DNA from 3 places in the Serratia sp. BNK-23 genome. Region 1 is predicted to be linked to each of the others. Evidence: predicted binding sites of a transcription regulator. Region 1 holds the regulator's gene; each other region holds the start of a gene.

Region 1 (10,134 bases):
GCTTGGCGTCTTCACCGGCTTCGTCGGTCATCTTCAGCACGCCAACCGGACGGCAGCGGATCACGGAGCCCGGCTGCAGCGGATATGGGGTTGGGACCAGCACGTCAACCGGATCACCATCCAGAGACAGAGTGTGGTTGATGTAGCCGTAGTTGCACGGGTAGAACATCGCGGTGGACATGAAACGGTCAACGAACAGCGCGCCGGTTTCTTTGTCGATTTCGTATTTGATTGGATCGGCGTTGGCCGGGATTTCGATTACTACGTAGATGTCTTCCGGCAGGTCTTTGCCAGCTGGGACCAGATTCAAGCTCATGTCGGTTTCCTTTAATCATCAAACCAGAAATGGAGTGGCGGCTATTATAGCGGACTCTTTTGCGATTTCCTGCCCTTTTCATCGTCGAAAACCCAGTGTTTCTGCGCGCGGAGAATTTCCAGATTAATCCCGCCGCGGCATGAAGTTTTGCCTGCGGCTGCCGATAACTTCAACAAACAATAATGAGCCAGCAAAGCTGGCTCCGCGTTTTGCCACCCCTACTACGTCTGATCTCACTATTCTGAAGCCGGGAAGAACTCATGCTAAAAAAGATTACGGTGAAGGCTGGGCTGATCGCCCTGCTGAGCCTGATGACCATGCTGCTGATCATGGTCAGCGTTATTGGCGTCAACGCGATTAACGAAGGATCGCGCTCGATCCATACCTTGAACCAGATCCTCGGCGAAGAGCTGGGCTCGCTGGCCAACAGCTCCAACCTGACGCTGCGCGCCCGAACCGCCGCTTCGCTGGCGGTGCGCCAACGGGAGATCGGCCAGACTGATGTCTCCGACGCCACCGTGGGCCGCATCTACGGTTACCTCGAGCAGTCGAACAAGGAAATGGCGCGCTTTGTCGGCGTCGGCACCGTGACCGAGCGCGGCCGCGAACTCTCCAGCCGCCTGCAAAACAGCTATCGCGCCTATCTGGAGCAGGGTGTGAAGCCGATGGCCGCCGCCATCAAGGCCGGCAAGATCGATGAGTATTACCATATCCAGGAGACGCGCATTTCCGCCTTGAGCATCGCGTTTGAAAAGGATCTCAGCGATTTCCGCAGTTTCGCCATGAAGCTCGGCGAGAAGCAGGTGTATGACGCCGAAAGCAACGCCAGCACCAAGATCTCGCTGATCGTGGTGGCGGGCCTGCTCAGCGTGCTGCTGGCGGTGCTGGCCTGGTTTGCGTTGCGGGTGATCATTTTGCGTCCGCTGGATGAGTCCATCGCGCAGCTGGAATACATCGCCGGCGGCGATCTGACCCATGAGATCCGCGGCGAGGGCGATACCGAGATGGGCCGCCTGGTGCGGGCGATGCAGCGCATGCAGCAGGCGCTGGCCAATTCGGTCAGCAAAGTGCGTGACGCCAGCAGCCAGATCGACACCGGTTCACGCGAACTGGCGGCCGGTAACCTGCATCTGGCGCAGCGCACCGAAGAATCGGCCGCTTCGCTGGAAGAGACTGCCGCCAGCATGGAACAGCTGACCTCGACGGTGAAAATGAACGCCGAGAACTGCGAGCAGGCCAATCAGCTGGCGCTGAGCGTGTCCGATATCGCCAACCAGGGCAGCGACGTGGTCAGTCAGGTCATGAGCAAGATGCAGGCGATCACCGACAGTTCGCGCCGTATTGCCGACATCATCAGCGTGATGGACGGCATCGCCTTCCAGACCAATATCCTGGCGCTGAACGCGGCGGTGGAAGCGGCGCGCGCCGGTGAACAGGGCCGCGGCTTCGCGGTGGTGGCCGGCGAAGTGCGCAATTTGGCGCAGCGTAGCGCCCAGTCGGCGAAAGAGATCAAAGGGTTGATCGAAGCGTCGCAGAACCGGGTGCAGGAAGGCGAGCAGATGGTGGAGTCGGCGGCGCAGACCATGAGCGGTATCACCGGTGAAGTAGGCCGGGTGACGGCGTTGATGCGTGAGATCTCGGCGGCGACGCGCGAACAAAGCAGCGGTATCGAACAGGTGAATCTGGCGGTGGCGCAGATGGATCAGGTGGCGCAGCAGAATGCGGCGCTGGTGGAAGAGTCGGCGGCGGCGACGCGCTCGCTGGAAGATCAGGCTCAGCTGCTGGCGCAGAGCATGGCGGCGTTCAAGCTGTAAGGCGATAAGGGTTCGGCGCGGCGCCGAACCCTTGCCAGTAACGCGTTACTCGTCCGGGTTTTCGGCGATGAAGCGTTCTGCGTCTTCTACCATCGACTTGGTGCCGACGAAGAATGGCGCGCGCTGGTGCAGTTTCACCGGCGTGATATCCAGAATGCGATTTTTGCCGTCGCTGGCCTTACCACCGGCCTGTTCGGCCAGGAAAGCCATCGGGTTGCATTCGTACAGCAGGCGCAGCTTGCCTTGCGGGTGGCTGGCGGTGCTTGGGTAGATGTAGATGCCGCCTTTCAGCAGGTTGCGGTGGAAATCCGCCACCAGAGAACCGATGTAGCGCGAGGTATAAGGGCGCTGCGTCGCTTCGTCCTGCTCCTGGCAGTACTTGATGTATTTCTTCACGCCGAGAGGGAACTTGATGTAGTTGCCTTCGTTGATGGAATACATGTTGCCGCTCGCCGGGAAGCGCACTTTCTCGTGAGAGAGACAGAACACGCCCAGAGACGGATCGTACGTGAAGGCGTGGACGCCGTAACCGGTGGTGTACACCAGCATGGTGGACGAGCCGTAAACCACGTAACCCGCTGCGACCTGGGCGCTGCCCGGCTGCAGGAAGTCTTCTTCGGTCACCGGCGTGCCGACCGGCGTGATGCGACGATAGATAGAGAAAATCGTACCGACCGAGACGTTGACATCGATGTTGGACGAACCGTCCAACGGATCCATCAATACGACATACTTGGCATTTTCAGCTCGCTCGCCGTCGAATATCACGATTTCATCTTCTTCTTCGGAAGCGATACCCGCAACTTCACCACGCGCTTTCAACGCCGCTTTCAGTTTTTCGTTCGCGTACAGGTCCAGTTTCATCTGAACTTCGCCCTGTACGTTGGACACCCCGCTGGTTCCCAGAATATCAACCAGGCCGGCCTTGTTGATGTCGCGGTGGATGATTTTGGCGCCCAGTTTAATTGCAGAAAGTAACGCGGTCAGCTCGCCGGTGGCGTGAGAGAAGTCGTGCTGTTTCTCGACGATAAATTCGCCTAACGTTTTCATGACACAATCCCTGAATCTACGGATGGATAGCGGCCTGTTAACAAACCGCCAACGTTTTCGCGTGCAGTGTAGCCCAAAGATGCGCGCCATTCATAGGCAAATCCATTTCTTCTGGACGATTCTGAGCGTTAGAATATGCCGACATTCGATGCACTCACATGAGAAACCTATGCGCATTCACATTCTTGGGATCTGTGGCACCTTTATGGGCGGGCTGGCGATGCTGGCGCGCTCACTGGGGCATGACGTCACCGGTTCGGACGCCAACGTCTATCCGCCGATGAGCACGCTGCTGGAGAACCAGGGGATCGATCTGATTCAGGGTTATGATCCCGCCCAGCTGGATCCGGCGCCGGATCTGGTGATCATCGGCAACGCCATGACGCGCGGCAACCCGTGCGTGGAGGCGGTGCTGGAGCGTGGTATCCCTTACGTTTCCGGCCCGCAGTGGCTGCACGACGCCGTGTTGCGCGATCGCTGGGTACTGGCGGTCGCCGGCACCCACGGTAAAACCACCACCGCCGGCATGGCGACCTGGATCCTCGAGGCCTGCGGCTACCAGCCCGGCTTTGTCATCGGCGGCGTGCCGGGCAACTTCGACGTATCGGCCCGCCTCGGCGGCAGCCCGTTCTTCGTGATCGAGGCCGACGAGTATGACTGCGCGTTCTTCGACAAACGCTCCAAGTTCGTGCACTACAGCCCGCGCACGCTGATCATGAACAACCTGGAGTTCGACCACGCCGATATTTTCGACGATCTGAAAGCCATCCAGAAACAGTTCCACCACCTGGTGCGTCTGGTGCCGGGCAAAGGCAAAATCATTCTGCCGGACAACGACAGCCACCTGAAGCAGGTGATGGCGATGGGCTGCTGGAGCGAACAGGAGCTGGTGGGCGAAGAGGGCGCCTGGCGCGCGCAGAAGCTGACGCCGGACGCCAGCCATTACGCGGTGTTCCTCGACGGTGAGCAGGTCGGCGAAGTGAAGTGGGCGCTGGTGGGCGAGCACAACATGCATAACGGCCTGATGGCTATCGCCGCGACTCGCCACGTCGGCGTGCAGCCGGCGGATGCCTGCCGCGCGTTGGGCGATTTCATCAATGCCCGTCGCCGTCTGGAGCTGCGTGGCGAAGCCAACGGCGTCACGGTTTACGACGATTTCGCGCACCACCCGACGGCGATCCTGGCCACTCTGGCCGCGCTGCGCGGCAAGGTCGGCGGTACGGCGCGCATTCTGGCGGTGCTGGAACCGCGATCCAACACCATGAAAATGGGCATCAGCAAAAACGATCTGGCGCCTTCGCTCGGCCGTGCCGACGAAGTGTTCCTGTTCCAGCCGCACCACATTCCGTGGCAGGTCGCGGAAGTGGCGGATGCCTGCGTGCAGCCGGCGCATTGGAGCGCGGATCTCGACACGCTGGTGGACATGGTGGTGAAAACCGCACAGCCGGGCGACCACATTCTGGTGATGAGCAACGGCGGTTTCGGCGGTATTCACGATCGCTTGCTGGACGCGCTGGCGAAAAAGCAGGAACCGAAGGTGACCTACTGATCGCTTAGCCGCATAAGCCAACCTAAGGGCCGCATTCGCGGCCTTTTTTACGCCCATAAAAAAGCCCTCGCGAGCGAGGGCAACGGGGTTCGTCGGATAGGACGACGAGAGGGTCTCTGGGAAATCGGCGTTTGCGTCAGAACTCGGCAGTGGCAGTGACGAGGGTAATCAGCTCTGCAAAGCCGTTCCCAGAGTTGTTATTTGTAAATCTCGGCGGTGGCGTGGTAGTTGCCTTCGTTACGGGCTTCGATCACGCGGTAGGCGGTCGCGCCTTTCGCGTCGGCTTTCTCCGACAACGCCTGGCGAATGTCGGTCGGCGCGCCGTCGATGCCGCTGACGGTAATGGTGCCGATAGATTGCAGATTGGCGGTCTGATCGTTAGTCACCAACTGGGCGGCAGACGCGCCGAAGGAGATGACGGACAGCAAACCGAGTGCAGCAACAGTAGTTTTCATGTTCATGATAGCGATCCTTGGTCATAACAGCCTGGAAGGGCTTGGCAGCGATTTTTATTCTTGAAGGCCGTTATGACAGCGTTTGATTCCAGAGATGTATTGCCCGTTGCCGGGTAATGCCGTTACTTATTTGTAGATTTCAGCGGTCGCGTGGAAGTTGCCGTCGTTGCGCGCTTCGATCACGCGGTAAGCGGTCGCCCCTTTGGCGTCGGCTTTGTCGGACAGTGCCTGGCGAATGTCGGAAGGCGCAGCAGCGACGCCGCTCACGGTGATCACACCGGCGGGCTGCAGTTTTGCGGCCTGGGTTGCATCAACAGATTGTGCTGCGAATGCACCAAAGGAAAGCATGGACAGAACGCTCAGGGTTGCAACGGTAGCTTTAATTTTCATCATCTCACCTCATCGTATTCTTTTATCAGTTCCAACGAACTGTGATTCAGTTCACGAAAATGAGTATACAGCTAGTAACGTGAAAAATTAATAGTTCGCTAACAGTTGCTAGTGAAACTTTAACCTCATGATCCTTATTTTTTATAACCGTAAGGAATAAAAAACGCTCATAAAACGATCTTTTGATGTTAAATTTATGTAATTTCAATAAGGTAAGTGATTTTGACCAAAAGTGCGGAAGATCACAGTGGGTACTGCTGGTTACATGGAGATGTCATGGAAATGTGTTGTTGCGGGATAAAAAAGCAGTGTTAAACGCGGTTGAAGGCTGGGAAGGTAACGCGAGGGTTAAAGAAGCGCTAACAAAATGCGGTTTACAGCCGCACTTTGTTAGCGCCAGGTTTCACAGCTCTTGTTCGAACACGCCCAAGATCGCTTCATGCAGCTTCTGAGCGGTAAAGCCGTTGGACGGGGTGACGAAAATCGTGTCGTCGCCGGCAATTGTGCCGAGGATGCCCTGGGATTTACCCAGTGAGTCGAGCAGGCGGGCGATCAGCTGTGCGGCGCCCGGGCTGGTGTGGATCACCACGACGGCATCGTTATGGTCGACGTCGAGCACCAGATTCTTCAATGGGCTGGTGGTGGTCGGCACGCCGAGTTCGGCAGGAAGGCAATACACCATTTCCATTTTGGCATTGCGCGTACGTACCGCGCCGAACTTGGTCAGCATGCGCGATACTTTGGATTGGTTAATGTTTTCGAAGCCTTCTTCTTGCAGCGCCAAAACGATCTCGCCTTGAGAACTGAATTTTTCTTCTTTCAATAACGCTTTGAACGTCTTGATCAGATCTTCCTGTTTTGCGGGATTACGCATTTTGCACCGTGGAATGTTGATAGTGGAAGTCATGATTATGCATATAGATGAATTTTTATGCAACAAAGGCCGCCCCAAAGAAAATAAAAATGACCGGACGGCGAGGAAAGGGCGGCATTTTAACAAAATCCGGCCGCGATGAATATGCCCTTTTGACGACGGAAAATCGGCCTGCGGTGGTAAATAAAATGTTATTAAAATGATGTTGTTCTGATGTTGCGTAAGGGTGTAATGTAACGGCCGGTTAACTTGCTCGTGAATAACCTCGCACTATTTTTGATTAGTGTGCGCTATGCCCTTCATGCGTAAGCGATTTAATCTAAAATGGGCGCGACAGCGGCCGTTTTATTACACCTGCAGGCAAGAATTGGCTAATTTATTGTTTTGAAAGGTGTAATAACTTAAGGTCCGTAACCAACACATTCACGGCGCTTTATATATTTAAGATAATAAAGGAGTATAGGATGAAAGTTGCAGTTCTCGGTGCTGCTGGCGGTATCGGCCAGGCCCTCGCCCTTCTACTCAAAACCCAGCTTCCTTCAGGTTCTGAACTCTCTCTCTACGACATTGCCCCCGTTACCCCAGGCGTTGCCGTCGACTTAAGCCACATCCCAACCGCAGTTAAAATCAAAGGCTTCAGCGGCGAAGACGCGACTCCGGCTCTGCACGGTGCGGACGTGGTGCTGATTTCCGCCGGCGTGGCCCGTAAGCCAGGCATGGATCGCTCTGACCTGTTCAACGTTAACGCCGGCATCGTGCGTAACCTGATTGAGCAAGTGGCGAAAACCTGCCCGAAAGCCTGCATCGGCATCATCACCAACCCGGTTAACACCACGGTCGCCATCGCGGCGGAAGTGCTGAAAAAAGCCGGCGTTTACGACAAGAACAAACTGTTCGGCGTGACTTCGCTGGATATCATCCGTTCCAATACCTTCGTGGCCGAGCTGAAAGGCAAGCAGCCTGAAGAACTGAACGTGCCGGTGATCGGCGGCCACTCTGGCGTGACCATCCTGCCTCTGCTGTCGCAGATCCCTGGCGTGAGCTTCACCGATCAGGAAGTGGCGGATCTGACCAAACGTATTCAGAACGCCGGCACTGAAGTGGTGGAAGCCAAAGCCGGCGGCGGGTCTGCAACGCTGTCCATGGGCCAGGCGGCCGCCCGTTTCGGTCTGTCTCTGGTGCGTGCGCTGCAGGGCGAGAAAGGCGTTGTGGAATGCGCTTACGTTGAAGGCGACGGCAAATACGCTCGCTTCTTCGCGCAGCCGCTGGTGCTGGGCAAGAACGGCGTTGAAGAACGCAAAGATATCGGCACCCTGAGCGCCTTCGAGCAGAAAGCACTGAACGAGATGCTGGACGTGCTGCATAAAGATATCGAACTGGGCGAGAAGTTCATCAATAACTGATCGACACCGATAGTCAGCCGATAAACGCCGCCGGACGCTGTTCCGGCGGTTTTTTTTGCTCCGCGTTCACGATTTGATGCGTGCTTTGCGATCCAGCAGGCAATCGCTGTGCGGATCGTAATAGCGGCTTGGCCAGATCTCCGAAGGGTGGATGCCTATCGCTTCGGCGATCAGCCATTCCCCCTTTGGCCACGGGCGCGACAGCGCATTGGCCAGCGTCGATGAGCTTAATCCGGCCTTGCGCGACACTGCCGCCAGCGTGGTGCCCTGCTTGCGTAGCGCCGCGATGATATCTGCCGGATGCCAATCTGGGTTCCTTGAATTCATGTTTACATTCCTTTTCTGATTAGCCAAAGTTGCGTTAGTGGTATAACTAACGGGTCATGGTTAAGCGTTTGAACAACGTGAAACGCTTATTAGGAAACAAGAATACCATTAAATTTCCTAAAAAATACCCAAGTAATTTCCAAAAAACGACATTGTCCACTATTGCCCAGAGATGATGGCTATGAAAAACGAGTGGTTTGCCGCCAAGGAACTGACAGGCATCGCAGGATTACCCTCCTCACCACAGGGAATCAATCTGATGGCCCGACGCGAAGGCTGGATCAGCCGCAGGCGTAAAGGCGTGCAGGGAAAAGCGTTGGAGTATCATATCGACAGCCTGCCTCCAGGCGTGCGTAACCTGCTGGCGCTGAAAGAAGACGGGGCGACATATGACGTAGAACGCCAGGATCCGTTGGCGGTCTGGATCGAGTATTACTACCATTTGACGGAGAGCGAGCGCGAGAAAATGGTGGCTTTCCTGATGCGGGAAGGGATTGGCGGCCTGCTGGCGCGTATCGACGAAGAGAGCAATACCTAGGCAGGCCCGCGTGGGCGGGCCTGATGAATGTATTGCGAAATTAAAATTTCTTAAAAATCGCGTTGTACCGCCAAATGGGCCAGGCCTTCCAGCGCCGTGCGGTGCTCCGAGGCCGGCAAGACCTGCAGCGCGGCGATCGCTTTGTCGGCTTCTTCCTCGGCGCGTTTGCGGGTGTATTCCAGCGAACCGCATTGCTGCATCGCCTGCAGCACCGGCTCCAACAGGTGGCGGCCGTTGCCTTGCTCAATCGCGCCGCGGATCATGTCACGCTGGGCGTCGTCGCCGTTGTGCATCGCGTGCAGCAGCGGCAGGGTCGGTTTCCCTTCGTTCAGATCGTCGCCGGTGTTTTTGCCCAGCGTGCTGCCGTCGGCGCTGTAGTCGAGCAGATCGTCGATCAGCTGGAAAGCGGTGCCGAGGTAGCGGCCATAATCTTGCAGCGCCTGTTCTTGCTCAGCGCTGGCGCCGGACAGGATCGCCGACGATTGCGCCGCCGCTTCAAACAGACGGGCGGTTTTGCTGTAGATCACCCGCATATAACTTTCTTCGCTGATGTCGGGATCGTGCACGTTCATCAACTGCAGCACTTCACCTTCGGCGATGACGTTGACCGCCTCCGACATCAGCGCCAGCACGCGCAGGGATTCCAGGCTGGTCATCATCTGGAAGGCGCGGGTATAGATAAAGTCGCCGACCAGCACGCTGGCGGCGTTGCCGAACGCTGCGTTGGCGGTGGCTTTGCCGCGGCGCATGTCCGATTCGTCGACGACGTCGTCATGCAACAGCGTGGCGGTATGAATGAATTCGATCAGGGCGGCTACGGTGACGTGCTTGTTGCCTTCGTAGCCCAACGCCCGCGCCGCCAGGACGGCGATCATCGGCCGGATGCGCTTACCGCCACCGCTGATAATGTAATAGCCAAGCTGATTGATGAGCGTGACATCGGAATTCAGCTGTTCGAGAATTGTTGCGTTCACGGCCGCCATATCTTGCGCGGTTAACTCGGTAATTTGCTCTAGGTTCATTGTGTTTTTTTCAGCTGTGTTTCTCTTCACCGCGTTGAGATCGCTGCTCACATCGGTACATGGCGGTAACTGTCCCTATGATTGTACTTGAAAAACGGTTCAGATAAACGCCACGAAAGAAACTGCGCTTTTTTTCTTCTTTTTTCTCCTTCTGGTCTTATTCTGCTCTTGTCATGCGCCGCTTTTTTGCGTAGAATTCGCGCCCTATTGTGAATATTTATAGCGCGCTCTGAACTAACACAGTCGGGCACGCGGAAAGCGGAGTTTTATATGTACGCGGTTTTCCAAAGTGGTGGTAAACAACACCGAGTAAGCGAAGGTCAGACCGTTCGCTTGGAAAAGCTGGACATCGCAACTGGTGAAGCGGTTGAGTTTGACCAGATTCTGATGATCGCT
Region 2 (10,134 bases), 570 kb from region 1:
GCTGATCCGCCGCCTGAGTGAACCGTCCGCCCCAAAGTGCCATACCTTTACTCCTGAATTTTTATGCGAAAGGGCGCAGCATGCTGCGCCCTTGCAGAGTCACGCCAATCGGTTATTTATTCTTTTTCTCGTTCAACGCGCGGATGCGTGAAGACAGAGAGAACAGGCGGATAAAGCCGCCCGCGTGGCTGTGATCGTAAACTTCGTCTTCACCGAAGGTGGCGAACTCTTCGGAGTACAGGCTGTTGGCGGATTTTTTCTGGGTCGCCGTCACCTGGCCTTTGTACAGCTGCAGCACCACTTCACCGTTCACCTCTTCAGCCAATGCTTCGGCAGAGGCCTGCAGCGAGCGGCGCAGCGGCGCGAACCAACGGCCGTCGTACACCACATAGGACATCTCCAGGCCCAGCTGCTCGCGCCATTTGAAGCTGTCGCGATCCAGCACCAGCTGCTCGATGGCGCGCAGCGCCGCCACCATGATGGTGCCCCCCGGGGTCTCATAGCAGCCGCGGGATTTGATGCCCACCAGACGGTTTTCCACGATGTCGATACGGCCGACGCCGTGCTTGGCGCCCAGCGCGTTCAGGGTTTCCAGGCACTGGTACGGCGACAGCGCTTTACCGTTAACCGCCACGACGCGGCCTTTCTCGACGGTAACGGTCACCTGCTCAGGCTGGTCCGGCGCTTCCTGCGGATCGACGGTCCATACCCAGCAATCCTTATTTGGCGCGTTCCACGGGCTTTCCAGCACGCCGCCTTCGGTGGAGATGTGCCAGGCGTTCTCATCGCGGCTGTAGATTTTCTCCAGCGATGCGGTGGTCGGGATATTGCGCTCTTTCAGGTAATCCAGCAGCGCTTCACGGGAACGCAGGTTCCACTCGCGCCACGGCGCTACCACTTTCAGCTGTGGCGCCAGCGCGGTGTAAGTGGTTTCGAAACGCACCTGATCGTTGCCTTTGCCGGTTGCGCCGTGGCACAGCGCGTCCGCGCCCACTTTCAACGCCAACTCGACCTGCGCCTTGGCGATGATCGGCCGCGCCATTGAGGTGCCCAGCAGGTAGCTGCCTTCGTACAGGGCGCCGGTCTGCAGCACCGGATAAACGTAATCGCGGATAAATTCTTCACGCAGATCGACCACGTGACATTCAGAGGCACCGGACTGCAGGGCTTTTTGCTCCACGCCTTCCAGATCGCTGCGCTCCTGGCCGATGTCCGCCACGAACGCCACCACTTCACAGCCGCCGTAGTTCTCTTTCAGCCATGGAATGATGGCCGAGGTATCCAGGCCGCCGGAGTACGCCAGAACGATTTTTTTGATGCCTTGGTTTTGCATGATCTATTCCTTTCTAATTCTAAAATTAAGCGAGGATCCGGGTGCCAATCGACACGCCGTTAAACAAAGCAGGAAGCTGATCGGCATGGCGCCAGCTGGCGATATCCACCGGGCGGCCGAGGGTGCGGGCGGCGTCGAGCGCCGCATTCACCTTCACCACCATACCATCGGTGATGATGCCTTGCGCGATCAGTTGTTCCGCTTTTTGCGCCGTCATTTCCGCAATGCGTTGGCCCTTGCCGTCGAGGATGCCGCTGACGTCCGACAGCAGGATCAGATCCGCCCCCAGCGTCGCCGCCAGCGCCGTCGCCGCCTGATCGGCGTTCACGTTCATTAACTGCCCTTCGGCGGTGATGCCGATGGAGCTGATAACCGGCAGGTAGCCGGCGCCCAGCAGGGTATTGAGCAGCGCGGGCGAGCCGGGCTGCGCGTTGCCGACGTGGCCCAATGCCGGATCGAGCTGGGTCACGACTGCGCTGCCGCCGTCCGCCAGGCTCAGGCCAACGGCGTTGATTTGGTGTTTAATCGCCCACGCCAGCAGCGTTTTGTTGGCGGTGCCGGCCAGCGCGCCGGTGATGATGTCGATCTGATCGGCCGGCGTGACGCGCAGGCCGTTCTTTTTCACCACCGGTAAAGCGAGCTGCTTCATCAGCTCGTCCACCACGCAGCCGCCGCCGTGCACGATCACCAGCGGACGCTGATGCTGCTGCCGGTAGCTGTCCAACGCGGTAAACAGACGCTCCAGCGCTTCTTCACTGTCTAATAACACGCCACCTAACTTGATAATTAACGGGTTCATTGCTGTTTACTCACGCTGGTTTAAAGGAGTGATTGGGTTTCCGGGAAGCCGAAACGGATATTCAGGCATTGCACCGCCTGCGCCGCCGCGCCTTTCAGCAGGTTATCTTCCGCCGCCACGGCGATCAGATGCTCGCCCTGCACCGCAAAACCGATGTCGCAGAACGGCAGCCCCACCACCGCTTTCAGCGCCGGCACGCCCTGGTCGTACAGCCGCACCAGCGGCTTGTCGTCATAGGCGGCATGATAGGCGGCCGCGACGTCCTGCGTGGTCACCCCGGCTTTCAGACGGCAGGTGATGGTTTCAAGGATGCCGCGCGGGAAATTGCCCAGGTGCGGCGTAAAGATGACCGGCACGCCAAGGTGCGCGGCGATCTCCGGCTGGTGCCGGTGAGTGAAAATACCGTACGGCTGCAGGCTCACTTCGCAGAAACTGGTGGTCATGCTGGCCTTGCGCCCGGCGCCGCTGACGCCGCTGGTGGCGTTGATCACCGGCCACTGATCCAGATTCAGCAGCTGTTTTTCGATCAACGGTTTCAGCGCCAGCTGCGCCGCCGTCGGGTAACAGCCCGGCACCGCGATCAGCTGTGCCTGTTTAATCTTGTCACTCTGCCACTCCGCCAGGCCGTACACAGCCTGCTCCAGCAGGGCGCCATGCTGATGTTCGAAACCGTAGTACTGGCTATAAAAACCGGCGTCCTGCACGCGAAAGGCGCCGGACAGATCGAACACCACGCAGCCCGCCGCCAGGAAGGCCGGTGCGATATCGTGGCTGACTTCATGGGCGGTGGCGAGGAACACCACGTCGATGCCCTGCGCCGCCTTGGCAACGTCGGTCAACGGCTGCAGCGGCAGATCGACGATGCCTTTCAACTGGGGATGGAGATCGGAAAGCAACTTTCCTGCATCTGCACTTTGCGCTGAAACCGCTAAAGCGGTTATGTTCATGTGTGGGTGGCGATTCAGGTAAGCCGTGAGCTCCGCTCCGGCGTAACCGCTGGCACCAACGATCAGCGTATTCAACATGTGGCCTTTCACCTTCTAAACTGACGTGCGGTCGCTTGCGACCCAGGTAACAGGGCTAGCCAGCGTTGTTGCGCCGTTCACCCACGGAGCCAGGCGTTGATGCTTTTATAAACATCCGGGCATCGGGTTCCCTTACGCTTCGGCTTACTGTATTTTTATTCAAAATAAATGCATGAATATTGATACTATCCTAACCAAAGGCTGTCAACAGTGAAGATGAAATTACCTCCATTTATTGAGCTGTACCGGGCGTTGATCGCCACTCCGTCAATCAGCGCCACCGATGCCGGCCTCGATCAGAGCAATGAGGCGTTAATCAACTTGCTGGCCGGATGGTTTGCCGACCTGGGCTTCCGCGTCGACGTGCAGCCGGTGCCGGAGTCGCGCCACAAATTCAACCTGCTGGCCAGCATCGGCGAAGGCAGCGGCGGCCTGCTGCTGGCCGGCCACACCGATACGGTGCCTTACGACGAAGGCCGCTGGACGCGCGATCCCTTCACCCTGACCGAGCACGACAACAAGCTCTACGGGCTGGGCACCGCCGACATGAAAGGCTTCTTCGCCTTTATTCTGGATGCGGTGCGCGATATCGACGCGAGCAAGCTGACCAAGCCGCTGTACATTTTAGCCACCGCAGATGAAGAAACGACGATGGCCGGCGCGCGTTATTTCGCCGCCTCCACCGCCATTCGGCCGGATTTCGCCATCATCGGCGAGCCGACCTCGCTGCAGCCGGTGCGCGCGCACAAGGGCCACATGGCCAATGCCATTCGCATCGTCGGCCAGTCCGGCCACTCCAGCGATCCGGCGCGCGGCGTCAACGCCATCGATCTGATGCACGAGTCCATCGGCCGCCTGATGGAGCTGCGCAAGACCCTGCAGGAGCGCTACAACAACCCGGCGTTCGCCGTGCCTTATCCCACCATGAACTTCGGCCATATCAGCGGCGGTGACGCGGCCAACCGCATCTGCGCCTGCTGCGAACTGCACCTGGATATCCGCCCGCTGCCCGGCATGACGCTCGACAACATCAACGAACTGATGCATCAGGCGCTGGAGCCGGTAAGCCAACGCTGGCCGGGCCGCCTGACCATCGAAGAGCTGCACGCGTCGGTGCCGGGCTACGAGTGCCCGACCGACCACCGCATGGTGGCGGTGATCGAGGAGCTGCTGGGCACCCGCACGCAGGTGGTCAACTACTGCACCGAAGCGCCGTTCGTGCAACAGGTATGCCCGACCCTGGTGCTCGGCCCCGGCTCCATCGATCAGGCCCACCAGCCGGACGAGTACATCGACACCGCGTTTATCGAACCGACGCGCAAACTGTTGGGTCAGCTGGTCAATCACTTTTGCCGGCAATAAACCCGACATTTAACAGGGGAAATGCTTTATGCTTCCCCTAACTCAAAATAAGTAGAAAACGGCGAAATAAGCCGTGCTGATAACCGACGCGCCGTAATTAAATTTCAGAAAATGCGCCGATTTTGATGTTTTTTTGCTAAAAATAGTGTCAATTGACGATTGGACAGGAACGCGATGTGATCAGGCAGGCGGTCTGCGCCTGACGCGTGAAATTTATTTACAAGATAAAAATCATACAGAACTGGGTCAGGGGTTATATGAACGAACAATATTCGGCAATGCGCAGTAATGTCAGTATGCTCGGCAAATTGCTCGGCGATACCATCAAAGAAGCGCTGGGTGAGCATATTCTCGATCGCGTTGAGACCATCCGTAAGCTTTCCAAATCCTCACGCGCCGGCAACGAAGCGCATCGCCAGGAGCTGCTCTCCACCCTGCAGAACCTGTCCAACGACGAGCTGCTGCCGGTGGCGCGCGCCTTCAGCCAGTTCCTCAACCTGACCAACGTCGCCGAGCAGTACCACAGCATTTCGCCCAACGGCGAGGCCGCCAGCAACCCGGAAGCGCTGGCTCAACTGTTCAGCCGTCTCAAAGACAAAAAGCTCAGCGACAAAGAGCTGCAGCACGCGGTATCGCAACTCTCCATCGAGCTGGTGCTGACGGCGCACCCGACGGAGATCACCCGTCGCACCCTGATCCACAAGCTGGTGGAGGTCAACACCTGCCTCAGCCAGCTCGATCACAACGATCTGGCCGACTACGAGCGCAACAAGATCATGCGCCGCCTGCGCCAGCTGGTGGCCCAGTCGTGGCACACCGATGAAATTCGCAAACACCGCCCTTCCCCGATCGACGAAGCCAAATGGGGCTTTGCGGTGGTGGAAAACAGCCTGTGGGAAGGCGTGCCGGCGTTCCTGCGCGAATTCAACGAACAGTTGGAAAACTCCATCGATTACAGCCTGCCGGTGGAAGCGGTGCCGGTGCGCTTCACCTCCTGGATGGGCGGCGACCGCGACGGCAACCCGAACGTGACCGCCGAAATTACCCGCCATGTGCTGCTGCTCAGCCGCTGGAAAGCCTGCGACCTGTTCACCCGCGACATCCAGGTGCTGGTCTCTGAGCTGTCGATGACCGAATGTACCCCAGAGCTGCGCGCCCGCGCCGGCGGCGATGAGGTGCAGGAACCGTACCGCGAAATCATGAAGCAGCTGCGCAGCCAGCTGATGAGTTCCCAGGCTTATCTGGAAGGCCGCCTGAAGGGCGAGCGCGTGCTGAAACCGCACGACCTGCTGGTGAACAACGAGCAGCTGTGGGAGCCGCTGTATGCCTGCTACCAGTCGCTGCAGGCCTGCGGCATGGGCATCATCGCCAATGGTCAACTGCTGGATACCCTGCGCCGCGTGCGCTGCTTCGGCGTGCCGCTGGTGCGCATCGACGTGCGTCAGGAGAGCACCCGCCATACCGAAGCCATCGCCGAGCTGACCCGCTATCTGGGGCTGGGCGACTATGAAAGCTGGTCGGAAGCCGATAAACAGGCGTTCCTGATCCGCGAACTGAACTCCAAACGCCCGCTGGTGCCGCTGAAGTGGCAACCGAGCGCCGACACGCAGGAAGTGCTGGAAACCTGCCGGGTGATCGCCGAAGCGCCGCAGGGCTCGATCGCCGCCTACGTGATTTCGATGGCGCGCACGCCTTCCGACGTGCTGGCGGTGCACCTGCTGCTGAAAGAGGCCGGCTGCCCGTTCGCTCTGCCGGTCGCCCCGCTGTTCGAAACCCTCGACGACCTGAACAACGCCGACGACGTAATGACCCAGTTGCTGAATATCGACTGGTATCGCGGCTTCATCCAGGGCAAACAGATGGTGATGATCGGCTATTCCGACTCGGCGAAAGACGCCGGCGTGATGGCCGCTTCCTGGGCGCAGTACCGCGCGCAGGACGCGCTGATCAAAACCTGTGAAAAGGCCGGCGTGGCGCTGACGCTGTTCCACGGCCGCGGCGGCTCCATCGGCCGCGGCGGCGCACCGGCGCATGCGGCGCTGCTGTCGCAGCCGCCGGGCAGCCTGAAGGGCGGCCTGCGCGTCACCGAACAGGGTGAGATGATCCGCTTCAAGTTCGGCCTGCCGGAAGTCACCATAAGCAGCCTGGCGCTGTATGCCGGCGCGATCCTCGAGGCCAACCTGCTGCCGCCGCCGGAACCGAAGAAAGAATGGCGGGCGTTGATGGACGACCTGTCCGACACCTCCTGCCGGATGTACCGCGGCTACGTGCGTGAAAACCCGGACTTCGTGCCTTACTTCCGCGCGGCCACGCCGGAGCTGGAGCTGGGCAAACTGCCGCTGGGCTCGCGCCCGGCCAAGCGCAAGCCGAACGGCGGCGTAGAGAGCCTGCGCGCCATTCCGTGGATCTTCGCCTGGACGCAGAACCGCCTGATGCTGCCGGCCTGGCTCGGCGCCGGCGCCGGATTGCAGGAAGCGGTGAAGGCCGGCAAACAGGCGGAGCTGGAGGCGATGTGTCGCGATTGGCCGTTCTTCTCCACCCGCATCGCCATGCTGGAAATGGTGTTCGCCAAAGCCGACCTGTGGCTGGCGGAATACTACGATCAGCGCCTGGTGGATAAATCGCTGTGGCCGCTGGGCCAACAGCTGCGCGATCAGCTGGAAAGCGACATCAAGGTAGTGCTGACCATCGCCAACGATGCGCACCTGATGGAAGACCTGCCGTGGATCGCCGAATCCATCGCGCTGCGCAACGTCTATACCGACCCGCTGAACGTCTTGCAGGCCGAGCTGCTGCACCGTTCGCGTCAGCAGGAGCAGCCGGACGCCCGCGTGGAGCAGGCGCTGATGGTCACCATCGCCGGCGTCGCCGCCGGGATGCGCAACACCGGCTAGTGAGCCTCATCGCGGCCCCGTTTATCGGGGTCGTTTTTTATGCCTTCCCCCACAAAAAAAGGGCGCCGCGGTAAAGCGACGCCCTTTTCAATGGAGCAAGCCCGTCAGGCGGCGGCCACCGGGCGCACGCCCAGCGTGTGGCAGATGGCGTAGCTCATCTCGGCGCGGTTCAGGGTATAGAAGTGGAAATCTTTCACCCCTTCGCGGCTGAGGATCTTCACCATGTCCATGGCGATGTTGGCGCCGACCATTTTGCGGGTCTCCGCATCGTCGTCCAGCCCTTCGAACATGCTGGTCATCCAGCTCGGCACCCGCACGTTGGTCATGGTGGCGAAGCGCTGCAGCTGCTTGAAGTTGGACACCGGCAAAATGCCCGGCACGATTTCCACGTCGATACCGGCGGCGACGCAGCGGTCGCGAAAGCGCAGGTAGCTCTCAACGTCGAAGAAGAACTGGGTAATCGCGCGACTGGCGCCGGCATCGATCTTGCGTTTCAGGTTAATCAAATCGGCCTGGGCGCTCTTCGCCTCCGGGTGCACTTCCGGGTAGGCGGCGACGGAAATGTCGAAGTCGCCCACGTCTTTCAGCAGCGCCACCAGATCGGTCGCGTACATGTCCGGCTTGCCGCCGCCCGGCGGCAGATCGCCGCGCAGCGCCACGATATGGCGGATGCCGCTGTTCCAGTAATCGGTCGCGATGTCGCGCAGCTGCGCCGGGCTGGCATCGATGCAGGTCAGGTGCGGCGCCGCCTCCAGGCCGGTGCGTTCCTTGATCCCTTTGATGATGCTGTGGGTGCGATCGCGCTCGCCGGAGTTGGCGCCGTAGGTGACGGAAACGAATTTAGGCTTGAGGATGCTCAGACGATCGATCGACTGCCACAGGGTCTCTTCCATCTCGCTGGTGCGTGGCGGGAAGAACTCGAATGATACGTTAATCTGGCCGTTCAACTCCGCCAGACTCTGATTCAGCGCTTCCCGCTGGTTTGCGTGGAAAAAACTCATACCCTGCTCACCTCTTATCGATCACTGTTTTTATTTCATCTTGATGAGCGTCTATACGTTTAGACGTCTAGATAGAAAATGCCGCATGTTGGCTAAAGAGTCAACAGGAAAATGAGGGGAATAAGATGATTAATCCTCACCCGCTCAACGAGGGAATTTCATGATCGCGACAAAGATAAGTATGGCAGGAAAAGCCAAGGGGCGCGGTGAACCCGCGCCCGCAGAGGATTAAAGCAGCTGCGCCAATCGGTTAAGGTCTGACTGGATCGCGCCGGCGGTGACGTCGCGGCCGGCGCCCGGCCCGCGGATCACCAGCGGATTATCGCGATACCAGCGGCTTTCGATGGCGAACACGTTGTCGCACGGCAGCAGCGAGGCCAGAGGATGCTCAGGGCGCACCGCCTCCACGCCGACCCGCGCCTTGCCGTTGGCGTCGAAACGCGCCACGTGGCGCAGCACCAGGCCCATTTCGCTGGCGGCCTCAAAGCGCTGCTGCATCTGCTGGTTCAGCGCCTCACCGTTCTCGAAGAACTGATCGACAGAGCCCAGCTCGCAGCCCGCCGGCACCAGCGACTCGACCCGCACCTGGTTCGGTTCGATGTCGTAGCCCGCTTCGCGCGCCAGGATCACCAGCTTGCGCATCACGTCCTGGCCGGAGAGATCGACCCGCGGATCCGGTTCGGTCAGCCCCTGCTGCCAGGCCTGATCCACCAGCTCGGTGAACGGCACCGTGCCGTCATACTGCAGGAACAGCCAGGAGAGCGTGCCGGAGAAGATGCCGCTGATCGCCAGAATGCTGTCGCCGCTGTCGCGCAGATCGCGCACCGTGTGGTTGACCGGCAGGCCGGCGCCGACGGTGGCGTTATACAGCCAGTGGCGGCCGGTTTTGGCGAAGGCGTCGCGAATTTGGCGATAGCTGTCGCTGCACGAGGCCCCCGCCAACTTGTTGGCGCTGATCACGTGGAAACCGTAGCTGGCGAAATCCAGATACTGCCCGGCCAGCTCTTCGCTGGCGGTCACGTCAAGCACCACCAGATCGTCGAACGGGTGCGCGCGCATCCACAGGAACAGCGATTCTTCATCCAGCTCCTGCGCTTCGTCCTCAAAGAATGCCAGCGCGCGGCTGGCGTCCAGCCCGTCATAGTTCAGCAGGCTGCGGCGGCTGTCCACCACCCCCGCCAGGATAAATTCGAAGCCGCTGCGCGCGGAGATATTGGTCTGCTCACGGGCGAACAGCTCCAGCCAGCGCGAGCCGATATTGCCCTTGCCGAACAGCACCAGACCGATGCGCTTCTCGGCGCGGAACAGGCTTTGGTGCAGCCCCTGGATCAGCAGCGCGGTCGGCCCCTGGCGCAATACCGCCACCAGGCTGATGCCATCTTCCGCCTGCCAGATGAACTCGACCGGCTGATCTTTCAACTGCTGATAGAAACGGTGGCTGTGCAGCGGGTTCTTGCACACCCCGGCGCCGACCATCGCCACCAGCGCCAACCCTTCACGCAGGCGCAGCTCGCCTGGCAGCGCCGCGGCCTGCAGCGTCGCCAGCGCGCTGTTGACCACCTCGGAGGTGTAACACAGCTGCACCAGGTTGCGGTCAGGGTGGATGCCCACCGCCAGCGGTTTTATCTGCGCGCGCTTGAGCACCAGATCCAACTCTTTCTGCGCCAGTTTGAAGTCATGTTGAGCGGCGACGTGCAGTTCAATCAGGCACACATCGTCG
Region 3 (10,134 bases), 1.5 Mb from region 1:
GCACCACCGGCGTATAGTAGCCGGTAAACTGCACGTTGCCGTAATTGTCGACGCCTTCCATCTGGTAAGCGCTGAGGCCGTACTGGCTCAGCATGCGCGTGTCGGCGCCGGACGCCATCCAGCTTTGCACCGCCTGATAGGTGCTGTTGTTGCGGTTAAACAGCGAAGGCGACGCGTACTTGATCTCCATCAGCTGATCCGAGTAATCCTTGGCGTTGACCGGCGAACCTTTGGCGTTGGGCTGATTGACCAGCTCCAGCGATTGATCCAGACGGCCGTCCTTATATTGCTGACCCCGATCGGTCGGCTTGGACGAACAGCCCGCCAACACCGCCACCATCAACCCGCCCAGCAGGTATTTGCCCCAACGTCCTTTCATCGCGCACACTCTCAAACTGATATGATCTACCGGCTGAACGATAACAAACGCTCATTGATAAAGGAATCGCTGCAAATAAAAAAAGCCGCACGGAGGATGGTGATGAAAAAGAAGGCAAATTGCGGGCAAATTCAGCAGAAAAACGGGTTTAGGGCAATAAAATGCAAAAAGGGTTTGCAACAAAACGCATGGAGAGTATAGTGCGCATCCATCGGACGCGGGGTGGAGCAGCCTGGTAGCTCGTCGGGCTCATAACCCGAAGGTCGTCGGTTCAAATCCGGCCCCCGCAACCAACCGATGCCGCATTGGCGGTATTTTTCGTTTGGTTTCGATAACAAAGTATTACACGGACGCGGGGTGGAGCAGCCTGGTAGCTCGTCGGGCTCATAACCCGAAGGTCGTCGGTTCAAATCCGGCCCCCGCAACCAACCGAATGCCGTACCAGCGGCATAAAATGAACGGTGGTTTCGTCGTAATACCGCATCAAGACGGACGCGGGGTGGAGCAGCCTGGTAGCTCGTCGGGCTCATAACCCGAAGGTCGTCGGTTCAAATCCGGCCCCCGCAACCAACTCTTGATGACAACAGATAAGCACCCTGACGGGTGTTTTTTTGTATCTGCAATCCGCGAAAATAGCCGGACTCGCGCCCGGCCCTGCCGTTATCGACTCGCCAGCGCGCCGCCGTTGGCGAAATAAGCCTTGATGCCCGCCAGAATCGACTCCGCCACCTGCTGCTGGAAGTGGCTGGTGCGCAGCTTGCGCTCCTCTTCGATGTTGCTGATAAACGCCGTTTCCACCAGGATCGACGGGATATCCGGCGCCTTCAACACCGCAAAACCGGCCTGATCGACGCGATTCTTGTGCAACCGGTTGATTTTGCCCATCCGGTTCAACACTTCCTTGCCGAATTTCAGGCTGTCGTTGATGGTCGCGGTCTGGATCAGATCGAACATGGTGTGGTCGAGATAGCGGTCGCCGCTCTTGCTGACGCCGCCGATTTGGTCCGAGGCATTCTGCGTCTGCGCCAGGAACTTGGCCGCCGAGCTGGTGGCGCCTTTGGTGGACAATGCGAACACCGATGACCCGCGCGCAGCGCGGCTGGTGAAGGCGTCGGCATGAATCGAAACGAACAGATCGGCGCGCTGCTTGCGCGCCTTGGCGACGCGCACCTTGAGCGGAATAAACACGTCCTCATTACGCGTCATGAACACTTTCATGTTCGGCTCGCGCTTGATCATGGCGCTCAGCTTGCGGGCAATCTGCAGTACGATGTCTTTCTCGCGCGTCTTGTACTTGCCGATCGCGCCGGGATCTTCGCCGCCGTGGCCGGGATCCAGCATGATGACGATCGGCCGATCGCGCCCCGCTTTGCCGGCCTGCGGCGCTTCCGGCGGCAGCGTGCGCTCCAGATCGCCCTTGTTGTAATCTTCCAGTAACGCCAGTAGCGGATCATATTCCTCGCCGCCGCTGCCGCCCTTGGTCGGATAGAGATCCATCACCAGACGGTTGCGATACTCCGGCACCGGCGCCAGCGTGAAAATATGCGGGCTGACGCTTTGTTTGAGCTCCAGCACCAGCCGCACGGTATTCTGATCGAACTGGCCGACGCGCGCCTGCTTGAGATAAGGATCGTCGGCGCGCACCTGCCCGGCGATGCCCTTCAGCACGCTGTTGAGGTGAACGCCTTCGATATCCACCACCACGCGATCGGGATTGGTCAGGGCGAACTGCTTGTATTTCAGCTCGACGTTGGATTCCAGCGTGACGCGGGTATAGGTGGAGGATGGCCAGACGCGCACGGCGATCACGTGCGATGATGCGGCGAAGCCCGTACGACTCACACTCAGCAACCAGCTGGCGGCAACGCCCTGTAATAAACGACGGCGGCCCAGATTGTGATTAGCGTTTGGCATGCGGCTCCGGCAGTAATAGCTGTTTACAACAGATGAAAAAAACACCAATGAAATGGGGATGCCGAAAACTTTAACCAATCATTCCAGCCCTGTCATCAGAAAATCTTTTTATGGTTTTTCAATTTATTAACGATTTAGCGCCCTTAGCGCACGCTTCATGACGATTTCCCACTTGCCATCGGCGCAATAAAAGAATAAAAATACAAAAATATCGTATAAATATGCAAAGAGGTTTGGCCGTGAAGGAACGTAGTACAGAGCTGGTGCAAGGATTCCGTCACTCAGTCCCCTATATCAACGCCCACCGCGGCAAGACGTTCGTCATCATGCTCGGCGGGGAAGCCATCGAACACGAGAATTTCTCCAACATCGTCAACGATATCGGGTTGCTGCATAGCCTGGGCATTCGCCTGGTGGTGGTTTACGGCGCGCGGCCGCAGATCGACGCCAATCTGGCTCAGCATAACTATGAGCCGATCTACCACAAACACACCCGCGTGACCGACGCCCATACGCTCGAACTGGTCAAGCAGGCCGCCGGCCTGCTGCAGCTCGACATCACCGCTCGGCTGTCGATGAGCCTCAACAACACGCCACTGCAGGGCGCGCATATTAACGTGGTCAGCGGCAACTTCATCATCGCGCAGCCGCTGGGCGTCGATGACGGCATCGACTACTGCCACAGCGGCCGCATTCGCCGCATCGATGAAGAAGCGATCCACCGTCAGCTCGACAGCAACGCCATCGTGCTGATCGGCCCGGTCGCGGTTTCGGTCACCGGCGAGAGCTTCAACCTGACCTCGGAAGAAGTGGCCACCCAGTTGGCGATCAAGCTGAAGGCGGAAAAAATGATCGGTTTCTGCTCCTCACAGGGCGTGACCGACGCGGAAGGCAACATCCTTTCCGAGCTGTTCCCCAACGACGCGCAAAAGCGTCTTGAAGAGCTGGAGGAAGGCGGTGACTACCATTCCGGCACCGTGCGCTTCCTGCGCGGCGCGGTGAAAGGCTGCCGCAGCGGCGTGCGCCGCAGCCACCTGATCAGCTACCAGGAAGACGGTGCGCTGGTGCAGGAACTGTTCTCGCGCGACGGCATCGGCACCCAAATCGTGATGGAGAGCGCCGAACAGGTGCGCCGGGCGACGATCAACGACATCGGCGGTATTCTGGAACTCATTCGGCCGCTCGAACAGCAGGGTATTCTGGTGCGCCGTTCGCGTGAACAGCTGGAGATGGAGATCGACAAATTCACCATTATCGAACGCGACAACCTGACCATCGCCTGCGCGGCGCTGTACCCGTTCCTGGAGGAAAAAATCGGTGAAATGGCCTGCGTGGCGGTGCATCCCGATTACCGCAGCTCTTCGCGCGGCGAAATGCTGCTGCAGCGGGTGGAAAATCAGGCGCGGCAGATGGGATTGAAGAAGCTGTTCGTGCTGACCACCCGCAGCATCCACTGGTTCCAGGAGCGTGGCTTCACCCCGGCGGAGGTCGACGTGCTGCCGATGCAGAAGCAGGCGTTGTACAACTACCAACGCCGCTCCAAAATTCTGCTGGCGGATCTGTAATCCCTGTTGGCGCGGCCGCTACCGCGCCCCTTCATCGCTTATTCCGTTGCCTGCAGCCGTTCAGCCAATCCGCTGCGGCGCTGGGTCGGCATACGAATGGCCCGCAGCAGCACCGCCTCCGTGGCATACAGCGAGAGCTGCTTACGCGCGCGAGTGATCGCGGTATAGACCAATTCACGCGTCAGCACCGGCAGGAAGTGATTCGGCAACACCAGCACCGTATGGTCAAACTCCGATCCCTGAGATTTGTGCACCGTCATGGCATAGGCGGTTTCATGCGCCGGCAAACGGCTCGGCTGCACCGACTTGATGCTTCCATCCGGCAGTTGGAAATGCACGCGCAGCTCGCCGCGCTCATCCGGCAGCGTAATGCCGATATCCCCATTGAATAACCCCAGCGCGCTGTCGTTGCGGCCGATCATCACCGGCCGCCCCCGATACCAGCGGCCGAGAACGCCCGGTTTGCGGTCGATCAGACCGGCGCGCTGCAGCCCGAGTTCAATACGTTCATTCAGGCCGGCAACGCCGAAAGGCCCTTCACGCAGCGCGCACAGCACCTGGAAGCGGCTAAAGGCGGCCAGCACCGCCGCCGCATCCGCGCCTTCGGCAGTCAGCCGCAGATAGTCGCGATAGTCCGCCACGCAGGCATCCAGCAGCGCCTGATACTCTTCGCTCGTCGCCAGCGCATAGCCCGCGACATCGCCGAAACTGCCGCTTAAGGCTGCCAGCGCGCGCTCCCCGGCACCGGCGTTAACCGCCAACGCCAGTTGGCCGATGCCGGAGCGGGCATCGAAGCGATAGCTCTTGCGCAGCAGGCATAGGCTGTCACGCACCGCCGCTTCCGCGTCGGCCTGCCGCCCTTCGAGCGAACAGCCGGTCAGGCGGCTTAGCTCTGCAGCACGCGCATCGCTGTATCCCTGCTCGGCAAAACGGCAAATGTCCCCCAGCACCGCGCCGGCCTCCACCGAGGCCAGCTGATCGCGATCGCCGAGGAAAATCACCCGGGCCCGATCGGGCAACGCCGCAATCAGGCGCGCCATCATCGGTAGATCGACCATCGAGGCCTCATCCACCACCAGTACATCCAAATGCAGCCGGTTGCCGCGGTGATAGCGCATGCGCTGACTGTTGGGTTGCGCCCCCAACAGGCGGTGCAACGTCGCCGCCTCCGTCGGGAACAAGGCCTGCTGCGCCGGGGTCAACGCCAGCTGACGGCTGGCGCTGCCAAGCGACTCCGTCAAGCGCGCCGCCGCCTTGCCGGTTGGCGCCGCCAGCTGAATGCGCAAGCGCGCGCTTTCATCCAACTGCACCAGCGCCGCCAACAGCTTGGCGACGGTGGTGGTTTTACCGGTGCCCGGCCCGCCGGAAATGACCGCAATGCGCCGCGTGGCGGCTACCGCGGCGGCGATCTTCTGCCAATCGGGTTCGTCGCTCGCCGAACCGAACAAGCGGTCGAGAATAGTGCGCAGTTCAGCCTCCGGCACCGCCAGCGACTCGCCTTCGCCGCCGATAAACGCCGCCACTTCACCTTCGTTTTGCCACATGCGCTGCAGATACAAGCGCGGCCCGCGCAGCACCAGCGGCGTAGCGCTACTGCCGTCCCCGACCGCAGCGCTGGCCGCCAGGCGCTGCTGCCAACGCTCGCTATCCGGTCGCCCGGCCGCCTCCCACAGCGCCAGCGCCAGCGCCGGTTGGCGCCCTTCAAACAGCGTATCCGCCTGCAGCTGCTCCAGCATCAGACAGACGTGACCGGCCCCCGCCTCTGCGCTCAGGCAGGCGGCGGCCAGCAAAATATCGGGCTCGTCTTCGTTCGCCACCACGCGGGCGAACTGCACGTCCAGCGGGCGCAACACGCCAAGCGCCACCGCCTGCTCCAGCAGTGCGATCATGATCCTTCCTCCGTCGCCGCAGCTTCGCCGCTGAACAAGCGATCCATCCCCGCCACCAGCTCAAACTCGGGAAGACAGGTGAAAATGCCGTTGCCCGGGTGCGCCGCATCCACGCCGCGCAGGAACAGATAAATCACCCCGCCGAAATGGCGCCGGTAATCGTAATCCGGCAGCCGATGACGCAGATAACGGTGCAGCGCCAGCGTATACAGCTGATATTGCAGATCGTAACGATGCTCCGCCATCGCCTGCTCCATCGCCGGCCGGGTATAGGCGCTGCTGTCTTCCCCTAACCAGTTGGACTTGTAGTCCAGCAGGTAGTATTTGCCCTGCCAACAGAACACCAGGTCGATAAAGCCTTTCAGCATGCCCTGCACCTGATGGAAATCCAGCGCCGGGCAGCGGGCGGAAAGCGGATCGTAACGCTTCACCAGAGCATCGAGCTCCTTCGCCTGCAACAACCGGTTGATCGGCAAATAGAACTGCAGCTCCGCCTGCTTGTGCTGCGGCGTTAACGCCGCCAGCGTCACGCCGCTGTCATCGAGCGGCGTGTTGAGTAGCACCTGCATCCACGCCAGCAGTATCGGTTGCCAGTGTTCGGCGAACCCTTGCTGCTGCAGCTGTTCCAGCAGCCACTGTTCGTCGAGCGGCTGGGTGAAGTCCAGCGTTTCGAACAGGCTGTGCAGGAAGGTGCCGGGCGTTGCGCCGCGCGGGAAGGTATGCGGTGTAAGCGCTGGCTCACTTTCTTCCCCGCGCTCACCGGCCGCGTCGACATCCAGACGCGGCAGCAGATCCTGCATCAGGCTCGCGCCGTGCTGTTGCAAACCGGTATAGCTGGTCACCCGCCAAAAATCCTGGATCCGTCGGGTAAAGCTTTTCGCCGCCAACGCTTCGGCCAGCGACGCCTGGGGTTGCCAGGGTTCTGCATCCGGCGGTTCAACCAGCGACAGCGCGATACCGCCGCCCGCCAATTGCTGCAGCCGCTCCTGCAGATACACGGCGTCGCCGGGCTGCCCGCCCTGCACCAGATAGCCCAATGCGCTGCGGTGCAGATCGGTATCGCCCTGTTTCTTGCGCGTGCCCTGGAACAGCGGCGCGATGCCGATGCTGCAGTGGTACACCGAGCGGGTCAGCGCCACGTACAGCAGACGCAGATCTTCCGCCAAGCGCTCCTCCTCCGCCCAGGCCTGGCTCTCTTCATTGGCGTCGAGGTCCAGCAACGCCTGGAAACTGTGGCGATCGTGATACAGCGCCTGCTGCTGCTGGCGGAAGTTGCCGACGAACGGCAGCCACACCAGATCGAACTCCAGCCCCTTGGACTTGTGGATCGTGATCACCTGCACCAGATGCCGGTCGCTCTCCAGCCGCAGCTGCTGATTGTCGGACTGGCGATTAGGCTGGGCGATCTGCTGCGCCAGCCAGCGCACCAGCGCATGCTCGCTGTCGAGCTGCGCCGCCGCTTCTTGCAACAGCTCCCCCAGATGCAGCACGTCGGTCAAGCGACGCTCGCCGCCGGCGCTGGCCAGCAGGTTCTCCGCCAGTTGGCGCGCTTTCATCACCTCGCTCAGCATCGGCAACACGCCGCGGCGCAGCCAGAGCGTGCGGTAATTGTCGAATTCATTAACCAGCGCGTCCCAGGCGCGCTCATCGCGGCTCAGGCCGTCCAGCGTCGGCGCGTCCAGCCCCATCAGCCCGGTGGCCATGGCGCTGCGCAGCGTACGCTCCTGCTCCGGTGCCAACACCGCCTGCAGCAACCACAGCAGGTCTTTGGCCTCCGGGGTGTCAAACACGCTGTCGCGGTTGGACAGGTAGACCGACGGGATAGACAGCGCGCTGAGCGCATCGCGCACCAACGCCGCCTCATTGCGGCTGCGCACCAGCACCGTGATATCGGAGGCTTGTACCGGCCGTGACGCCTTGCCGCTCTGCAGCCGCGCCAGCCCCTGCTGCCCGGCGCTGAGCCAGTCGCGAATTTGCGTGGCGCACAGGCGCGCCATCAGCTGTTGGTAATCACTTACACCCACGCCTTCTCCCTGCTGCAGCCAGAACTGCATCGCCGGCTGCGGCGTGCCGTGCAATTCAAACGCCAGCCCTTGGTTCTTTTCCGCCGCGTTAACCTCAATAAAGGGGATTTGGCCGAACAGGAAAGGTTTTTCTACCTGAGAAAACAGGTGATTGACGCTGGCGACCATCGACGGCGACGAGCGCCAGTTGGTCTCCAGCGTATAGTGGGCGCTCACCTCTGAACGCGCACGCATGTAGGTAAAGATGTCGGCGCCGCGAAAGGCGTAAATCGCCTGCTTGGGATCGCCGATCAGCAGCAGGCCGCAATCGGGCCGGCCGACGTAAAGTTTTTGGAAAATACGGTATTGCTGCGGATCGGTATCCTGGAATTCATCGATCATCGCCACCGGATAGCGCTGGCGGATCGCCTGCGCCAGCTGTTCGCCGCCGCCGCTTTGCAGGGCGCCGTCCAGCCGGCTGAGCAGGTCGTCAAACCCCAGCTCGGCGCGCTGGCGCTTTTCCTGCTGAATGGAAGTGCGGATCTCGCTGAGCGCACGCGCCATGATCAGGTCGCGCAGCGTCAAGGGTTCATCGAACAGCTCATCTATCGCCGTGAACAGCGCATGACGCGGCGGCTCGCCCTTCTTGGTCTTCTCCAGCAGCACCGACTGGCGAAATTTATCCAGTTCCTTCGGCAGCTGGTAGTCCTGAGTCTCCTGCCCGCTCCATTCGCCGACCTCGTTCAGCCAGTTCGGCAGGTGTTTACTGCTGTAGCTGCGCTTATCGACGCCGGACTGGGCGATTAACGCCTCAAGATCGCCCGCCGCCGCCCGCCATTGCGCCTTGATGGCGTCGATGCGCGCGACGATCTGCTCGTGGCGCATCAGGACGGTTTCTTCGTCCTTCGGCGGCCGCCGCAGCGCCGGCGCTTCACCGTGCAGATAGCCGGAGAGATCGGCCAGCAACGCTTCCGGGCCGCTCCACTCCAGGCTGACCGCACGCGCCACGCCCAGCGGCAACGGATAGCAGTGGCGACGCCAAAAGTCGGCACAGGCCTGCCGCCGCAGCGGCAGCTCGTCCTGCACCAGCGTTTGTTCAAACAACATGCCGGACTCGAAGGCGTTGTGCGTCAGCATCCGTTGGCAAAAGCCGTGAATGGTGTAGATCGCCGCTTCGTCCATTTGCCGCTCCGCCGCCAGCAGCTGTGAGGCGGCGTCGCTCAAATCGTCAATTTCTTCCATCAGCGCCGAAAACAACGGGTTGACGCTGACACCGCGCACGCAGGCGATGCGCAGCCCGTGGATATTGTCGCGGATGCGCCCGCGCAGCTCCTCGGTGGCGGCCTCGGTAAAGGTCACCACCAGGATTTCTTCGACCGTCAGCGGGCGGGGAAACGCCGCGTCACCGCCCAACCCCAGCAGCAAGCGCAGGTACAGCGCGCCGATGGTAAAAGTTTTGCCGGTGCCCGCCGACGCTTCTATCAGGCGTTCGCCGAACAGCGGCAACGACAGCGGCTCCAGCCTCTGCGGGGCAATTTCCGTCATGGTGTTGCCACTTTACGCGGCAAAATCTGCTGCAATGCCGACGCGTTCGGATAGGTAACCCAATCCTTAGGCGCCGCGTAATCCGCCTTGTTTTGCCCGCTGCCGCTGACCTGCGACAGCACCGCCAGCCCCTGCGGCTGGATCACCGCCTGGTGGAAATAATCCGCCAGTTTGGCCGGCGTCAGCTGTTGCACCTGCGCGATCAGTTTCTGACGAGTATCGAAGGCGAAGTTGCCGCGATCGAAATCGTTGGCGAACCGGCTGGCCTCTTCGCTGAGAGTTTGCGGCCGCTGTTTGAGTTCGTTGATCAGCGCCTGTTTGTACTGCTCAAAATCGGCCTCGCTCATTTCACGCAGGCGTTTCTCGGTTTTCGGGTAGAAATCCTGATAGCGCTGGTACAGGTAGGCCGGCTGTTTGCTGTTGCTCTGCAACAGGAAGCCAACGCCCCACTGGCGGCCCACGGACATCGGGAAGGCAAAGACCGCATACCCCAATTGTTCCTGAGTGCGCAGCTGGCTGTAGAACCACGGCTGAATAATCTGCCCCAACAGCGAGCTATAGGCCATGCCGGTCACTTCGTCGTAACCGGTCGGTACATAGACCGCCGCCAGCGCCGAGTCGGTGCTGCTGCCTACCTGTTGCAGGTTGGCCAGATGATCCTTGTCCACCACCACGTCTTCGCCGTGCCACCATTCGCTCCCGGTACAGCCCAGACGATGTTTCAGCGTCGACGCCAACGTGTCGACCTGCTGCTTGCTCATGTTGCCCACTACCAGCAGCTCCGGCGTGGCCTCGGCCAGCAGGCTGTCGCGATAGGCCAGCACGTCTTTCAGCGTTAA

What was found. The regulator ArgR, encoded in region 1, controls arginine synthesis, uptake and breakdown. The targets are predictions, from matches to a motif close to ANTGAATAAAAATACANT.
Region 2: argC (N-acetyl-gamma-glutamyl-phosphate reductase) is a predicted target of ArgR. The motif match lies at 3,304-3,321, and genes of this name have one in related genera.
Region 3: argA (amino-acid N-acetyltransferase) is a predicted target of ArgR. The motif match lies at 2,483-2,500, and genes of this name have one in related genera.

Annotation. Positions count from the first base shown of each region.
Region 1 covers NZ_CP179900.1:4,541,073-4,551,206, reverse strand. Annotated here, with positions in the region: gene ppa (inorganic diphosphatase) at 1-316, opposite strand, end outside; gene ACMGF9_RS21665 (methyl-accepting chemotaxis protein) at 577-2,130, shown strand; gene fbp (class 1 fructose-bisphosphatase) at 2,176-3,180, opposite strand; gene mpl (UDP-N-acetylmuramate:L-alanyl-gamma-D-glutamyl-meso-diaminopimelate ligase) at 3,350-4,729, shown strand; gene yhcN (peroxide/acid stress response protein YhcN) at 4,927-5,190, opposite strand; gene yhcN (peroxide/acid stress response protein YhcN) at 5,311-5,574, opposite strand; gene argR (transcriptional regulator ArgR) at 5,978-6,448, opposite strand; gene mdh (malate dehydrogenase) at 6,913-7,851, shown strand; gene ACMGF9_RS21630 (helix-turn-helix domain-containing protein) at 7,918-8,178, opposite strand; gene ACMGF9_RS21625 (DNA-binding protein) at 8,360-8,716, shown strand; gene ispB (octaprenyl diphosphate synthase) at 8,767-9,738, opposite strand; gene rplU (50S ribosomal protein L21) at 10,009-10,134, shown strand, end outside.
Region 2 covers NZ_CP179900.1:5,110,630-5,120,763, reverse strand. Annotated here, with positions in the region: gene argH (argininosuccinate lyase) at 1-43, opposite strand, end outside; gene ACMGF9_RS24305 (argininosuccinate synthase) at 113-1,333, opposite strand; gene argB (acetylglutamate kinase) at 1,359-2,132, opposite strand; gene argC (N-acetyl-gamma-glutamyl-phosphate reductase) at 2,153-3,157, opposite strand; gene argE (acetylornithine deacetylase) at 3,374-4,519, shown strand; gene ppc (phosphoenolpyruvate carboxylase) at 4,777-7,413, shown strand; gene metF (methylenetetrahydrofolate reductase) at 7,518-8,414, opposite strand; gene ACMGF9_RS24275 (bifunctional aspartate kinase/homoserine dehydrogenase II) at 8,643-10,134, opposite strand, start outside.
Region 3 covers NZ_CP179900.1:877,761-887,894, reverse strand. Annotated here, with positions in the region: gene mltA (murein transglycosylase A) at 1-379, opposite strand, end outside; tRNA gene ACMGF9_RS04180 (tRNA-Met) at 596-672, shown strand; tRNA gene ACMGF9_RS04175 (tRNA-Met) at 731-807, shown strand; tRNA gene ACMGF9_RS04170 (tRNA-Met) at 873-949, shown strand; gene amiC (N-acetylmuramoyl-L-alanine amidase AmiC) at 1,040-2,293, opposite strand; gene argA (amino-acid N-acetyltransferase) at 2,533-3,858, shown strand; gene recD (exodeoxyribonuclease V subunit alpha) at 3,897-5,747, opposite strand; gene recB (exodeoxyribonuclease V subunit beta) at 5,744-9,295, opposite strand; gene ptrA (pitrilysin) at 9,292-10,134, opposite strand, start outside.